Linked DNA regions of [Eubacterium] eligens ATCC 27750. The protein of the gene in region 1 interacts with the protein of each later gene in a pairwise test. Links are inferred from orthologs where the notes say so. Each region holds a gene or a part of one and is shown in the gene's direction. Other genes may lie near its edges.

What was found.
Region 2: the proteins of ligA (region 1) and leuS interact in binary tests that used the Escherichia coli proteins (3 or more experiments, as listed by UniProt). The link is inferred for [Eubacterium] eligens ATCC 27750 from one-to-one orthologs.

What each region holds. Positions count from the first base shown.
Region 1 is NC_012778.1:1,206,888-1,215,424, reverse strand. What follows is about bases 1-2,973. They hold ligA (NAD-dependent DNA ligase LigA), read left to right. Parts: upstream 1-468; coding sequence 469-2,478; downstream 2,479-2,973. Other genes in these bases: metA (homoserine O-acetyltransferase MetA), read left to right, coding at 2,554-2,973; EUBELI_RS05815 (pseudouridine synthase), read left to right, coding at 1-403. Also shown: more of metA, read left to right, coding at 2,974-3,486; EUBELI_RS14805 (hypothetical protein), read left to right, coding at 3,754-3,888; EUBELI_RS05800 (hypothetical protein), read left to right, coding at 3,919-4,395; EUBELI_RS05795 (hypothetical protein), read left to right, coding at 4,388-4,705; EUBELI_RS05790 (oligosaccharide flippase family protein), read right to left, coding at 4,671-6,179; EUBELI_RS05785 (cysteine desulfurase family protein), read left to right, coding at 6,262-7,392; EUBELI_RS05780 (alpha-amylase family glycosyl hydrolase), read left to right, coding at 7,430-8,537. UniProt on the Escherichia coli protein: DNA ligase that catalyzes the formation of phosphodiester linkages between 5'-phosphoryl and 3'-hydroxyl groups in double-stranded DNA using NAD as a coenzyme and as the energy source for the reaction.
Region 2 is NC_012778.1:678,633-687,206, forward strand. Bases 2,357-5,366 are described here. They hold leuS (leucine--tRNA ligase), read left to right. Parts: upstream 2,357-2,657; coding sequence 2,658-5,075; downstream 5,076-5,366. Other genes in these bases: EUBELI_RS03255 (prephenate dehydrogenase), read right to left, coding at 2,357-2,506; EUBELI_RS03265 (hypothetical protein), read right to left, coding at 5,093-5,332; EUBELI_RS03270 (hypothetical protein), read right to left, coding at 5,348-5,366. In the rest of the region: EUBELI_RS03250 (nucleoside kinase), read left to right, coding at 3-1,610; more of EUBELI_RS03255, read right to left, coding at 1,637-2,356; more of EUBELI_RS03270, read right to left, coding at 5,367-5,791; EUBELI_RS03275 (hypothetical protein), read right to left, coding at 6,059-6,331; EUBELI_RS03280 (glycosyltransferase), read left to right, coding at 6,503-7,576; EUBELI_RS03285 (phosphodiester glycosidase family protein), read left to right, coding at 7,597-8,574.

The sequences.
Region 1 (8,537 bases):
TAAAGAGTCTGATGGTCTTATTCTGCTTACTAATGATGGTGATATGATGGACAGGCTGCTTCGTTCCGTTAATGGTCATGAGAAGGAATATATCGTTTCAGTTAATAAACCAATAAACAAAGACTTTATAAAGAGAATGTCAGGGGGGATATATCTTAAGGAACTCGACAGAACTACAAGAAAATGTGTTGTGGAAAAGATATCAGACAGGACATTCAGAATTATTCTTACACAGGGGCTTAACAGACAGATAAGAAGAATGTGTGCGGAATGTGGATATAGTGTAACTAAACTGACAAGAATAAGGATTATGAATGTGGAATTAGGGGATTTAAAGACTGGTGAGTACAGGGAACTGGACGGTAAAGAGCTTAATACACTTTATGAGAAGATATATAAGTAAGCAGTAAAAGCTTATATAAGCAGATTTTAATAGTCGATATATAAGCGGCATATAAGGAGCGGATTATGGATTTATTACAGGAATATTCAGAACTTAAGAAGACGATAGATTATCATATGGACAGATATTACAATCAGGACGAGCCGGAGATAAGCGATTATGAGTATGATAAGCTTATGATAAGGCTTAAAGAGATTGAGAAAGAACATCCGGAATGGGTGACATCTGATTCACCTTCACAGAAGATTGGTGGAACTGTCAAAAGAGAAGCCGGAGTTAAGGTCACACATAATGTACCTATGCTGTCTATTGAAGATGTGTTTTCAGAAGATGCGGTGTGTGCATGGGTTGATAAGGTTCATGCCATGCATCCTGACTGCACATTTTCAGTAGAGACTAAGATTGACGGTTTAAGCATGAGTTTAAGATATGTAAAAGAAGCAGATGGGAAGCTGCATTTGCATTTGGCAGAGACAAGAGGAGATGGTCTTATTGGTGAGGATGTGACAGCTAATGCAAGGGTAGTGGGGGATGTGTTACAAGTTATTGACCTTCCTTATGATTCACTAGAACTTCGTGGCGAAGTGTATATGAGCCATGAAGATTTTGAAAAATATAATGAAGAACAGGAAAGACTTGAGAAAAAAACAGCTGCTAATCCCAGAAATCTTGCGGCCGGAACATTAAGACAGCTTGATACTTCAATTACGAAGAAGCGAGGTCTTAAGATATTTATCTTTAATGTACAGGACGGACCTGATGAGATTATGGAAAGCCACGGCAGGGGAATGGATATATTAAAGGCAGCAGGTGTACCGGTTGTATATCATAAGATATGTAAGACTAAGGAAGAGGTTGTCAGAGCAATTGATGAGATAGGAAGAATGAGAGAAGAACTTCCATATGACATTGACGGTGCTGTTGTAAAGATTGACCATATTGCCTTCAGACAGGAGTTTCCAGCAGGAAGCAAGTATTCAAGCGGTCATATTGCATACAAATATCCGCCGGAAGAAAAGGTTATTGTTATGGATGATATTCTTGTGGATGTGGGAAGAACAGGAAAACTTACATTTACAGGAATATTCCATGATCCAGAAACCGGAAAGCCTGCCAGACTGTGTGGTACAAGTGTATCAAGAGCAACTCTTCATAATCAGGATTATATTACACAGATGAATGTAGGAATTGGAGGAGAATATAAGCTGTTTAAGAGTGGTGAGATTATTCCTAAACTTAATGGCTGCGTAAAGGCACCTGAGCATGTGTTTGAAGCACCAAAGGTATGTCCTGTATGTGGAGAGCCTCTTATAAGAGAAGAGGATACAGCAGATATAAGATGCGTCAATCCTTCATGTGCAGCACAGTTGTCAAGAACAGTAGCATATTTTACATCTCTTGACTGCATGAATATCATGGGGCTTGGTGAAACTCTAGTGGATGCTCTCATAAAAGATGGTTATATACACAATTATGCTGATATATATGCATTGAAAGAACACCGTGATGAACTTATTGAGAAGGGAATCATAGGAAAAGAGAAGAATACTGATAAGCTGCTTGCAGCTATTGAGAAATCTAAAGAGAACACACCAGACAGACTGCTTACTGCACTTGGAATAAGAAATGTCGGCAAGAATACAGCCAAGCAGATTATGAATTATTATGATAATCTTATGGAACTTGCTGATGCAGGTGAGGAAGAACTGCAGAATATTCCGGATATAGGCGCAACTACAGCTAAATGTATACATGACTTTTTCCATGATGAGGCTAATATTGAATTGCTGGAAAGGCTAAAACAGTCAGGTCTTAATATGCAGATGCCAGAGAAGAAAGAAATGTCAGATAAGCTTGAAGGAAAGACGATTGTTGTAACAGGAAGCTTTGATAATTACAGCCGTAAGGATATGGAAGAACTGATTGTTTCTAATGGAGGCAAAGCAACAGGAAGTGTCAGCAAAAAAACTGATTATCTAGTTGCAGGTGAGGCAGCAGGCTCTAAGCTTGATAAGGCTAATTCACTGGGGGTTAAGGTGCTTACGATTGATGAATTTATGGAAATGATAAAGTAAAGAAAATTTTTATGCAGTTATTAAAGATGATATGATATAATCAGACAGCAATGATAACAGAAAGAAGGAACAGTAATGCCAATTAAGATTCAGAGTGATTTACCAGCTAAAGCAGAATTGGAAGAAGAAAATATATTCGTCATGGACGAAAACAGAGCTATTTCACAGAATATAAGACCTTTGGAGATAATAGTTCTTAATCTTATGCCTATAAAGCAGGATACAGAATTACAGCTTTTAAGAGGTTTATCTAATACACCTTTACAGATAGATGTTACATTTTTACAGATGTCATCACATGTTTCAAAGAATACCTCAGCTTCACATATTAAAAAGTTTTATCAGACTTTTGAAGAAATTAAGAATAATAATTATGATGGAATGATTATTACGGGAGCACCTGTCGAGAAGCTTGACTTTGAAGAGGTTAATTACTGGGATGAACTTATAACAGTAATGGAGTGGTCTAATAAGCATGTTACATCAACAATTCATATATGCTGGGGTGCGCAGGCAGGATTGTATTACCATTATGGTATTAAGAAGGAATTACTTCCGAAGAAGCTGTCAGGTGTGTACAAGCACAGGGTTATGAATAGAAAAGAGCCTTTAGTAAGAGGCTTTGATGATGTATTCATGGCACCACATTCAAGATATACACAGGCAAGCAGACAGCAGATTCTTGACAATCCAAGACTTAAAGTACTTGCAGATTCAGATGAGGCAGGAATATATATTGTTCTTGGTGATGGCGGGAAAGAGATTTTTGTTATGGGACACCCTGAATATGACAGATTAACTCTTGATCAGGAATATAAGCGTGATATTGACAAAGGAATTGAGCCTGACCTTCCGGTAAATTATTATCCTGATGACGACTGCAACAGAAAACCATTGCTCTCATGGAGAAGCCACGCCAACAATCTCTATACTAACTGGTTGAATTATTATGTATACCAGATAACTCCTTATGACCTTAATGAAAGTTATGATAATTACTGTATTTAAGAGGGGTGTAGATACTTTTGTTTTGTTGAACTATTGAAATAAATATATGAAAGATTGAAACAGATAGGTGTTGACAAAACATAAAATAATGTATATATTTTTATGATAAAGAATATACTGTTAATTAGCATAGTTATTATTGAGGTCGGAAATGGTTCCCGACACACTCTTCGGAGTACCTGAGATGATGGATACACCGCCCATCCAATAATAATTATGCTTTTTTATTTATAAGATAGCTGTAATGGGCTTATACAGGAGAACACAATGTCAAAAGAACAAGTACTAGAAGAATTATTAAAAATGATAAAAGAGGGAAATATTACAGATTACGATGCAGAATTAGCTTCATACGGGATGTATACATCCCACCCTTTAAAAATCGCCAATGCCATGTTATAATCATTAATCATCAGAAACGGAGATAAGAATATGAGCGTAGTAACAAAAAAGTCAAAGTGCAGAATTCTTAAATTAGCATCAATGCTTGCGGTAACGATGGGGATTATAATGGCATTTTATGCGTTTTATATTATGTCGGATCTATATTCATTTTCAACAACAGAGCAGGGAAAGGCATTATATATGATTGTTAGGCTGCTGAACATAGCATTTTTAGCAGTTATTGTTGAGGGAGTTTACTTTGCAATTGCAGGATTTTATGGAATGACCAATATAGGTGCTGTTGATGCAGTTAATAAAATCAAAGTTTATGGAATTGTTATGACTATAGCAGGAGTTGTTGATTTAATAATAGTATTTGTGGTATCTAAGTATTCAATAACTGGTAACATGCTGATTCTTATATGCCTTCCGGTTGTAATAGGAATTATGTATTTAGGTGGCGCATTTTATAATGAGAAGCTTATAAAGAATAATAATGGTGTGGAAGGTGATGGCAATGATTGATCCGAATGGAATAATGCCACTTAATTTCTTCAAATACAAGGGTGTGTATACAGGACAGCACAATGGAATGAGATATATGCTTAAGCAGACAGGAGAAAAGCCTGATTTAAAGCTTTCTGCGTGCGTGTGGCGCGGGCCATATGCTTCATGTGCTGTTAAGGAAGAAGATAAGACAACAGAGATATTTGAACTGACAGAAGATGGTCGTCTTGCTGCCGTGGAATGGATAAGGCAGCAGTACGAATCCAGACTTGACTATTGGAAAGCGGCACCGTCTATAAAGGACGCTGTTCCGATTGTTCATGAATAAAGAGAATAATATATACAATGCAGCATATGGCGGCACCGGTAAGCAGGAGAGTGTATTCTTCTGCTTCTTTTATTATAAGACCAAATACAATGCGGCATATAATTCTTGATGAAAATATAGATATGACCGCAATACATAATGGCACAATTATACTGCCAAACGGGTCTGGCTGGATGTTCAGCTTCTTGTATATATTAAAAATGTAAAGCAGACTCATGCATATGTTGCTAATAAGAACACCATACAGATAACCGGTTATGCCAAGCTTTGGAATAAGCAGAAATACACAGGCAAGCCGGATGATAATTCCGGTTATATTAATTATGAATGTAAGGGCGGTATGTCCCATGCCATTAGTCACGCTTGTAAGGCTGATTTTTAAGTAGAGGAAAGGACACAGCCATGAAAGAATGCAGGTGTATATGTATACAGAGTCTTCGTGGAACATCATTGCACCGAGGCGCGCACCATAGTTAATGAATAAAAATATGCTTATAATGCCGAGACTTAAACACATGGAAACTGTTCTTTTTACTGTCACAGCAAGATGGTCAGACAGGACATTCGAACTTTCATCAGATACCTTTGGAAGAAGCATAAGTGCAAATGAATTAGCTGCCGTACATGGGAAAAGCACCAGAGGAAGAGCCATTCCTGTAAGTATACCAAACTGGCTTATCGCGTTATCTTTGGTCAGTCCATGCATGCACAGGATTGCAGGAATAAGAATTGCTTCCGCACCCTCAAGCAGATGCAGAACAGTCTGATTGGCGTTAATTGGAAATGCATATTTAACAATATATCTGTATTCACGGAGTGAACAGGAGAGCTTCTGCATCATGCTTTTATTATGAATGGAACGGAAAAACAGCGGAATAGCACAGTATGTGGCAGCTGCAAATTCACCGAATATATTACCGGTAACAGCGTCAGCAATGGATATTGTTGATACATTTTTTATGCGCACATAAAGTATAATAGTGCCAATACGCACAAGCTGTTCGACAAGCTGTGAGGAGGCTGGCAGAAAAGATTCCTTCTGACTGTAATAGTAATTAGACAAGCAGTTATGTATGCACATGAATGGCAGAGAGATTGCAGTTATACGGATTATTCCCTCACAGCGGCTTTCCATAAATATATGGTTTGCAATGAAATCGCTGAATATAAGAAATAAAAGCATAACGGCAATTGAAAGAGAAATAGTAATCTTTAATACGCAGAAAAGCCATTTTAGAGATGGAGATGATGCTGAATATTTTGAAACAGCTACAGAAAATCCACTGCAGCATACTGCAAATGCAAGCGCAATAAGAGGCATGCACATCTGGAAAAGTCCGACTCCTGCAGCACCTGTATAATTAGTGAGAAGTATTCGAAAATAAAACCCGAGCAATTTTGATAGAATGCCGGCAAATGTAAGGATTATGGCGGATTTGAATATGCCACCTTTTAAGGATAATTTATTATTCATAGCAGATACCGCAGATAGACTTATTAACAATATATGCCCTGCCTGAATACAATATTATAAGGAATTACAGGGCGGAAATATAATGATATATATGGACAATGCGGCGACAACTGCTATCAGAAAAGAAGTGGCTGAAGCAATGCTTCCATATCTTTTGGGAGATTATGGAAACCCGTCAGGTGTGTATAGGTTGTCTGAAAAAGCTAAAAATGTTGTAGAGGAATCAAGAGGTATTATTGCAGATATAATAAATGCTGACAGAAATGAAATATTTTTCACCTCTGGTGGAACGGAAGGGGATAACTGGGCAGTTAAAGCAGAGAGTCTGAAAAGAAAACAGGGACATATAATAGTAAGTTCAATAGAACACCATGCGGTGACGGAATCGGCACTGTGGCTTAAGAATTATGGAATAGATGTCACATTTGCACCAGTTGATGAGCAGGGAATTGTTAAGCTGGAACAGTTAGAAAAAATGATTAGAAATGATACATTTTTAGTGTCAGTTATGCTTGCTAATAATGAAATTGGAACTATCCAGCCGATAGAAAATGTATGTGAAATTGCGCATGAGTATGGTGCAAAGGTTCATTCTGATGCAGTGGCGGCATTTGGACATATTGATGTTGATGTGAAAAAGCTGGGTGTGGATTTCTTAAATGTAAGCGGACATAAGATATGCGGACCAAAGGGCGTAGGATTTCTGTATGTCAGGGGCGGAAAGCCAGAACGGTTCATGCATGGAGGCGGACAGGAGAACGGACTTAGGGCAGGCACTGAAAATGTAGCTGGGATTGCAGGACTTGCAACAGCAGCAAGAATTGCTTATGAAACTCTTTCTGACAGGGCAAGGCAGGAAAAGAGAATTAGTGACTATATGATTAAGAGAATACTAAGAGAAATTCCTTATTCAAGGCTTAATGGAAGCAGGGAATGCCGCGTTACAGGTAATATGAATTTCAGCTTTCAGTATGTTAATGGCGGAATGCTTGTTGTAATGCTTAATAAGCAGGGGATATGCGTGTCTGCAGGTTCAGCATGTACATCTAATTCAGGAAAGCCATCACATGTCCTTCTTGCACTTGGACTTGATGAAAAAATAGCAGAAGGTTCACTAAGACTGACAATTAACCATACAATTACACACAGGGAAGCTGATTATGTGGTTGAGTGTATTAAGAAAGATGTTGCCAGACTGCGGGAATTGGCTTAATATTAATATATCAGACAGTTACGGAGGTTAAAATAATATGTGGTACGAAGAAGCGGTGTTTTATCAGGTATTTCCACTTGGATTTTGTGATGGATTAAGAGACAACGACGGGGTGATGAACAGATGCATATCAGAATTTGCAGACTGGATACCGCATTTGCAGAAGTTAGGAACTGATGCGGTGTATTTTTCTCCAATTTTTGAGAGCGATTATCATGGCTATGATACAAGGGATTACCGTGTGATAGATAAAAGAATAGGAACTAATAAGAATTTTGCAGAGCTTGTGTCAAAGCTGCATGAGGCAGGAATAAAGGTAGTCATTGACGGTGTGTTTAATCATGTCGGAAGGGGCTTCTTTGCATTTAAGGATGTATGTGAGAAAAAATGGGATTCTGCCTATAAGGACTGGTTTAACATCAGCTTTGATGGCAATTCACCATATAATGACGGCTTCTGGTATGAGGGATGGGAAGGATATTACAATCTTGTGAAGCTCAATCTGAACAATCAGGATGTGGTTAATTACCTTATTGAGTCGGTGCGTGGCTGGGTTAATGAATTTGATATTGATGGAATAAGACTTGATGTTGCGTACTGCCTTAACAGGGATTTTATGAAGCGTTTAAGATACGAGACAGACCAGATGAAGCAGGAGTTTTTCCTTGTAGGAGAAATGCTTCACGGTGATTACAACACAATTGTGGGTGATGAGTGCCTGCACAGTGCAACTAATTATGAGTGCTATAAGGGACTGTACTCAAGCTTTAATTCAATGAATATGTTCGAGATTGCACACAGCATAGAAAGGCAGTTTGGAAAAGAACCATGGTGTCTGTATACAGGAAAACATCTGCTTACATTTGTTGATAACCATGATGTTTCAAGGATTGCCAGCACACTTACTAACAAAGCACATCTGCCGCTTATATATGCCCTTATGTTCGGTATGCCGGGAATTCCATGTATATATTATGGAAGTGAATGGGGTTGCGAGGCAGTTAAGGGCAGCGGCAATGACAATATTCTGCGTCCGGCGTTTGATAAGCCGGAATACAACGAGCTGACTGATACAATAAGTTCATTAGGACAAATGTATCATAACAGCAGGGCATTAAGCTATGGTGATTACACAAAGAAAGTGC
Region 2 (8,574 bases), 530 kb from region 1 along the record:
CTATGGGAATGACACTGGCACAGCTTGCAGCAGAGAAGCAGAACGAATATAAGGATGAGATTATACTCGCTAATGTTAATGGTAAGCTTAAAGAACTTGGAGAAGAATATATCCCTGATAGTGATGTTACATTTGTTACAACTTCGACATCAATAGGTAATGAGACATACAGAAGAAGCGTGGTTCTTCTTATGCTTGCAGCCATAGATAAGATACACAGGAATATTGACAGAGTTGTTGTTGAATATTCTTTAAGTAAGGGATTGTACTGTACATTTGATGGAGACTTCAGACCCGACAAAGAGTTTATAGATGAAGTTAAGTCAGTTATGTACAGTATGGTTGAGAAGGATCTTCCAATCAAGAAAGAGCTGATGAAGATATCTGATGCTATGAATCTTTTTAAAGAAAAAGGAATGACAGATAAGACATCACTGTTCAAATACAGAAGAAGTTCATTTGTTAATGTGTATGACCTGAATGGCTACAAAGATTATTTCTACGGATATATGGCATCTTCTACAGGCATGCTTGGGGTATTTGACATATTCCTGTATGACGAGGGAATAGTGTTACAGCTTCCGGTTAAGAACGCACCTCTTGAAGTTCCTGAATTTAATCCACAAACAAAGCTGTTTAATGTGTTAAAGGAAAGCACAAGCTGGGCAAAGATGCTTGGCATGTCTACGGTTGGAGAACTTAATGACCATATAACTAATGGGGATATGACTTCTTTTATGCTTACGCAGGAGGCACTTCAGGAACAGAAAATTGTTGAGATAGTTGATGAGATAAAGAAAAGACCGCATACTAAATTCATCATGATAGCTGGTCCATCTTCTTCAGGAAAGACAACATTTTCACATAGATTATCAATTCAGCTTATGGCTAATGGATATAAGCCACACCCAATTGCTGTCGATAATTACTTTGTTGAAAGAGAGCAGACACCTATTGATGAGAATGGTGATTACAATTATGAAGACCTTCATGCAGTAGACATTGAACTTTTTAATAAGCATATGACCAGACTTCTTAACGGAGAAAAAGTGGAGCTGCCGGAATTTAACTTTAAGTTCGGAAGAAAGGAATATAACGGTAATTTCTTACAGTTAGGGGAAGAGGATGTTCTTGTAATAGAAGGAATCCATTGCCTTAATGATGAATTATCATATTCACTTCCAATAGATAGTAAGTTCAAGATATATATCAGTGCACTTACACAGCTTAATGTAGATGAACATAACAGGGTATCAACTACAGATGGAAGACTTTTAAGAAGGCTTGTAAGAGATTACAGGACAAGAGGAGCATCTGCAAAGAAGACTCTTTCAATGTGGGAGTCTGTAAGAAGAGGCGAAGAGAAGAACATCTTCCCATTCCAGGAGCAGGCGGATGTTATGTTTAACTCAGCAATGCCATATGAACCATGTGTATTAAAACCATTCGTTGAGCCTATACTTTTCCAGGTAACAGAAGCTGACCCTGAATATCAGGAAGCAAACAGGCTGCTTAAGTTCATGAACTATTTCCTTCCATGCGGCTACGAGAACGTACCAATCGATTCTATATTACGGGAATTCGTAGGCGGAGGATGTTTCAAGGTGTGATGATTGTAAATAAAAACACCCAGGGCTTAGTGCTCTGGGTGTCTGCTTTCAAGTGAATTTCTGTATTCACGGGACATCTCAAAAAGACTTGCGACATAGCCTGGGGTCTTTTTATTGATGTTATCTTTAATTGTTTCAAGCATTTCAATATACTGTTCAAGAATGTTGCTGATTGCAGAGCTGTTAGTCAAACATATCTGTTCCCACATTTCAGGAGAAGAAGCTGCAACTCTTGACATGTCACGAAAGCAACCTGCGGCAAGTAACTGCATATGCTTTTCTTCGTCATCATTATCTGATACTACATGAACGAGTGCAGTTGATAAAAGATGTGGAACATGGCTTATGGCGGCTACTGATTTATCGTGTACATGATAGTCCATGACAATAGGGTTCATGCCAACATCTGATGCAAATTGTTTCATGAATTCGATTTTTTCAGGCTTGGTTTCTTTGGTCGGTGTGATTATGTACCTTGCACCTTTTATAATTGATGAACTTGAATTTTCATAACCTGTTTTTTCGGAGCCGGCCATAGGATGTCCACCAATAAAGCGGTCATTAAGTCCTAATGAATCTGCTGCTTCATGTATGATAGTCTTGACACTCCCAACGTCAGTAATTATGCAGTCCGGATTGGCAATGGCTTTTAATTTTGTAAGATATTCTGTGATAGTAATTACAGGTGTGCATAACAGGATTATGTCACACTGTGTAAATGTTTCATCTACCGCAGGTGCGGCAACATCAACAATACCATCAGCAACCGCGGCTTTAACCGGTTCTAGATGTCTGCTTGTGGCAGTTATATGATAATCCCTGCCACTTTCTTTAAGGGCATGGGCTAAGGCTCCTGCAATGAGTCCGAAACCTATGAATCCAACCTTTGTCTTCATATGTTATAACCTCCATGTAAGAAATATTAATATTCATGTGAATAGTGGTATTTTAACACTTTAAAGCGATAATGTAAAGGCGGCTATTTAATTGACAAATTAAAGTGATGTGTGTAGAATGTTTTTATGCGTTTTTAAGGAGGAATGTGTTATGTCGGCAGTATATAACCACAAAACAGTTGAAAAGAAGTGGCAGCAGATATGGCAGGATGAAAAAGCCTTTGCTGCAACTAATGATTATTCAAAACCAAAGTATTATGCACTTGTGGAGTTCCCATATCCATCAGGACAGGGGCTTCATGTAGGTCATCCAAGACCATATACAGCGCTTGATATCGTAGCAAGAAAGAGAAGAATGCAGGGATATAATGTTTTATATCCAATGGGTTGGGATGCATTTGGTCTTCCAACAGAGAACTATGCTATTAAGAACAAGATTCACCCTAAGATAGTTACTAAGAATAATATAGATCATTTTAAGGAACAGCTTCAGTCAATTGGTTATTCATTTGACTGGGACAGAGAGATTAATACTACAGATCCTGATTATTATAAGTGGACTCAGTGGATTTTCCTTAAGCTTTTTAAGGCTGGACTTGCATATAAGCAGGAGATGCCTATCAACTGGTGTACTTCATGTAAGGTAGGTCTTGCTAATGAAGAAGTAGTTAATGGTGTATGTGAAAGATGTGGTTCACCTGTTGTCCGTAAGGTCAAGAGTGAGTGGATGCTTAAGATTACTGATTATGCAGATAAGCTTATAGAAGGACTTGACCATGTCGATTATATCGAGAGAGTTAAGACACAGCAGAAGAACTGGATTGGACGTTCTACAGGTGCTGAGGTTGATTTTGCAATTGCTGGTAAGGAAGATAAGTTAAGAATATATACAACAAGATGCGATACACTTTTCGGTGTTACTTATATGGTTGTATCACCAGAGCATCCATATCTTGATAAGTATAAGGATGAGATTAAGAACTGGGATGAAATAGAAAGCTATAGAGAGCAGGCTTCAAGAAAGTCAGATTTCGAGAGAGCAGAGCTTGCAAAGGATAAGACAGGTGTAGAGATTGACGGACTTAAGGCAGTTAATCCGGTTAATGGCAAGGAAGTTCCAATCTGGGTATCAGATTATGTACTTATGAGCTATGGTACAGGTGCTATCATGGCTGTTCCTGCTCACGATGAAAGAGACTGGGAGTTTGCCAAGAAATTTAACCTTCCTATCATTCAGGTTGTAGCAAAGAACGGTGAAGAAGTTGATGTTAATGAGGCAGCATTTACAGATGTAGCAACAGGTGTTCTTATTAATTCGGATTTCATTAACGGACTTGAAGTTAAAGAAGCTAAGGAAAAGATGATTGAATTCCTTACAGAAAAGGGAATTGGTAATGCAAAGGTTAATTATAAGCTCCGTGACTGGGTATTCTCTCGTCAGAGATACTGGGGAGAGCCTATTCCAATTGTTCATTGTGACAAATGTGGCTATGTTCCAGTTGATGAGAGCGAACTTCCATTACTTCTTCCAGAGGTAGAAAGTTATATGCCTACAGATAATGGAGAATCACCTCTTGCAGCCATGACAGACTGGGTTAATACAACATGCCCATGCTGTGGCGGACCAGCTAAGAGAGAGACTGATACAATGCCTCAGTGGGCTGGATCATCATGGTATTTCTTAAGATATACAGATCCACATAACACAGAGACACTCGCAAGTCAGGAAGCACTTAAGTACTGGCTTCCGGTAGACTGGTATAATGGAGGAATGGAGCATACAACATTACACTTACTCTATTCAAGATTCTGGCACAGATTCCTTTACGACCAGAAGGTTGTACCTTGCCCAGAGCCATATCAGAAGAGAACATCCCACGGTATGATTCTAGGTGAGAACGGCGAGAAGATGAGTAAGTCAAGAGGCAATGTTGTTAATCCTGATGATATCGTAAGAGATTATGGTGCAGATACATTAAGAACATACGAGATGTTTATCGGTGCATTTGACGCAGCAGCTTCATGGTCAGAGGATGGCGTTAAGGGCTGCCGCAGATTCTTAGACAGAGTATGGAAGCTTCAGGATATAATGACTGATGAGGAAGGTTTCTCTAAGGAATTTGAGACAAAGATGCATCAGACAATTAAGAAAGTTTCATTTGATTATGAGAATCTGAAATACAATACAGCTATTGCACAGCTCATGACTATGCTCAATGATTTCAGCAAGGCAGGTAAGATTACTAAGGGAGAACTCAAGACATACCTTATCTTACTTAATCCGGTTGCTCCACACATTACAGAAGAGATGTGGGAAGCAATCGGCGAGAACGGAAGAGTATATCAGCAGACATGGCCTGAATACGATGAAGCTAAGACAGTTGAGTCAATGGTTGAGATAGCAGTCCAGATTAATGGAAAGACTAAGGCTACTATCAATATTGCAAAGGATGCTGACAAGGACAGTGTAATTGCTGCAGCTAAGGAAGCACTTGGAAGCAGGCTTTCTGGTAACATTATTAAAGAAATATATGTACCGGGAAGAATTGTTAATATTGTTGCAAAGTAATTAAGAATAATAAAATATTAATTCATATTAAGAAGAGAGAGAAGCTCAGGCAGAAGCCTGAGCTCTTTTTCGCTTAGCTGCCCAGACATACTGTTGATGACTAACTGACAATCTTCTTTTGTGAAGGTTATACCGGATTTCTTAGCTTTATCATTGATTGCAAACAGAAGAGGGATGATTTCATCATTTTTCTTTCCCTGGGATAAAGTCTTGAATTCGTTGAGAAGAAGCTGCTTTCTAAAATCTAATTCTGACATAAAATCCTCCAAATATTAAAGATTAAGATTGTTTAACTGTTCTGTATAAGCTTCATACATTTTTTGCTGGGCAGGATTAAGAAAACTATTACTGCCATTCTGATCACGATTTAAAATGTTGAACAAATCGGACATTTTATTATAGTTCTTAAAATTACTCAGAATATTCCGGAGATTGTCTGGACAGTAAGTAAGAATAACATTCATGATATTTTCATCTGAAAGTATATCCTGTATGGAACTGTTTAAAGAAAGGTGGGGCTTTGCAGAACATGCCGCAATACGAAGGCTTTCCGGGCGGCTGTAATAGTTCATTGTACATGAAAATTCATATGCACGGAGCAGAGGACTGAGTGTCTGCTGGGTATTAAATTCCATAAAAGGAAGAATTGCTTTGGCAAGCTGTATGAATTGTGGCAGTGTCTGCATATCAAATTCTGTTATGGGAAGTTCTTTCATGTGAACTCTCGGCGGAATATTTTATTCTATATATATTAGGTTATATGTCTTAATTATTCCTATAAGTCTTAGCAATTAATAAATAAGCCCATATAATATATAAAAAAGGAATTATGATATGGTAATTAATATGGATGTTCAGGACAATGGCAATATACTTGTTGAAGAAGAGAATACCATATATGAAATAGATGGAAAATGTATGATGGAACGAAATAATAATTAATATATAAGGGCTGCCGTTTAAGGCAGCCCCATATTAAATAATTACTGGCATCCGCATCCACTGTTGCATCCACATCCGCTGTTGCATCCGCAACCAAAGCCATTGAGGAAGTTAGTTCCATTGCCACAGCCACAGCATAAGAAGAGGAGAATTATAATCCAGAAGGAATTGCAACCATTTCCATAACCATTGTTGCATCCACATCCGTTATTTCCGTCAAAGAGGAGAAGGAGAATGATAATCCATACAATAGAATTGCAGTTATCTCCACATCCGCCGCATCCTCCGCAGTTTGTTGCTGCTAAATCACTCATGTAAAAGTCCTCCAAAATTAATCTACAATACAATATTATGGCTTACAGCATGACCCTGTTACACAGTATATGAAAATTTTATTGCAATCTTTAGGAAATTATTATATTCTAAATATAGTGCGTTTAAATGGAAAAGCACTATAAATATTAGCAAAGAGTGGGATGAATATTATGAAAGTATCGGTTATTATACCTTCACTGAATCCTGATAATAAGCTTGTAGCTGTAGTTGATGCTTTACTTGAAGAAGGCTTTAAGGACATCATTATTGTTAATGATGGAAGTGATGAGGAACATATGGCTCCTTTTAATGAAGTAGCAGCACATAGTGAATGTACAATTCTTACACATGAAGTTAACAAGGGAAAAGGAAGAGGCTTGAAGACTGCATTTGAATTCTGCCTTGAGAATAGAAAAGATATTGATGGAGTTGTGACAGTAGATGGTGATAATCAGCATCGTGCCAAAGATATTAAGAAATGCAGTGAAACTATGGTCAGTACAGGAAATGTCGTTTTAGGCGTAAGGGATTTTACTGGTGATGATGTACCGGCAAGAAGTAAATTTGGCAATAATATGACTAGTGGAGTATTTAAGGTGCTTTGCAGATTGAATATTTCGGACACACAGACCGGCTTAAGAGCAATACCTTACAAGTACCTTGAGACATTTGACAAGGTAGAAGGCGAACGATTTGAGTATGAGACTAATATGCTGCTTGCTTTCAAAAAGTATAATATTGGATTTCAGGAAGAATCGATAGAAACTGTGTACATAGAAGATAATTCATCATCACATTTTAATCCTGTCAAAGATTCAATTAAGATATACAAAGTGATATTTAAATATTTATTTAAAAGCACAGGCATGAAATATGTAGGAAGCTCTATTGCTTCGTGGGCTATAGATAATATAATATTTAATGTGCTTGAATTTGTGCTTATAGGGCTTACAGTCAGCTTAAGAATATTCATAAGTACAGCAGCGGCAAGAGTGCTTTCATCAGTTTTTAATTTCTCGCTTAACAGAAATGCAGTATTTAAATCACAGTCCGGTCTTAAACAGACGGTGGTAAGATATTACATTTTATGGTTCTGTCAGCTTGCTTGTTCTTATGCTTTGGTGTATATTGCTACAAAGCTGCTGGCATTAAGCATTGTGCTTTCAGGAATTGCCAAGATAATAATTGATCTTGCATTGTTCTTTGTAAGTTATCAGATTCAGAAAAGATGGGTTTTTAAGTAACGGTTTAGGAGGAAGTTATAGTGGCAAAAAGAAAGAATAATATTGACGATATAGATATCGTTGATGATTTTGAACTTGAAGATATTGATGATTTTGATCCGTTTGATGTTTTAGATGACAGCTATGAAGATGAAAAGTCGTATGGTAACGATAAGCCACAGGGTGGCAATACATCTAATAGAAGAAATAAAAATAAAAAGAAGAATCCAGTTCTTGTATGGGCAGGAAGAGTCGGTGCGACACTTTTGTCAACTATTCTTATTCTGGTGATATTTCTGTATGCTGTTATGGCAATGCTTGTGTATGGACCATCTAAGACAGCAAAGATTCAGTTTGTACTTTCTGTACAGGAGACAAGTGCAATAGGATTTCTTGCTAACTGGTTCTGCTCTCAGGATGAGATAGACCAGATTAAGGCCAATAACGCAATTAAAGATACAGATGAGATAACAGATGCGGGACTTGTAAATATTGATACAGCAGCCCAGGATCCAGAAACTCCTGATATTGAGATTGTGGACGTAAAGGGCGCTACATATTCTGGAAAACTCATGATTGTAAAAGATCCAAGCAGATTATTTGTGGGAACAGTTCCTGAATTTACCAATGGAAATGGAATGGTTGTTGCAGATATTGCAAAGAGATATGATGCAATCGGCGGAGTTAATGGCGGAGAATTTGTTGATGGGGAAACAACTTATACAGCAATGCCGATTGGTCTTGTAATGAAAGACGGAGAGATTCTTAATGATAATGGCGGAACATCTCATGTTACCGGAATTACATTTGATAATAAGCTTGTTCTTGGTAATATGAATGCTGCAAAGGCAAAGGAACTTAATATAAGAGACTGCGTAAGCATAAGCAATCATATTGGTCCATTTCTTATTGTTAATGGAGAGGCTCAGGATATTGTTGGTATTGCAGGGGGAACTAATCCAAGAACTGCCATAGGACAGACAGCAGATGGAAAGATTCTTCTTCTTGCAGTAGATGGA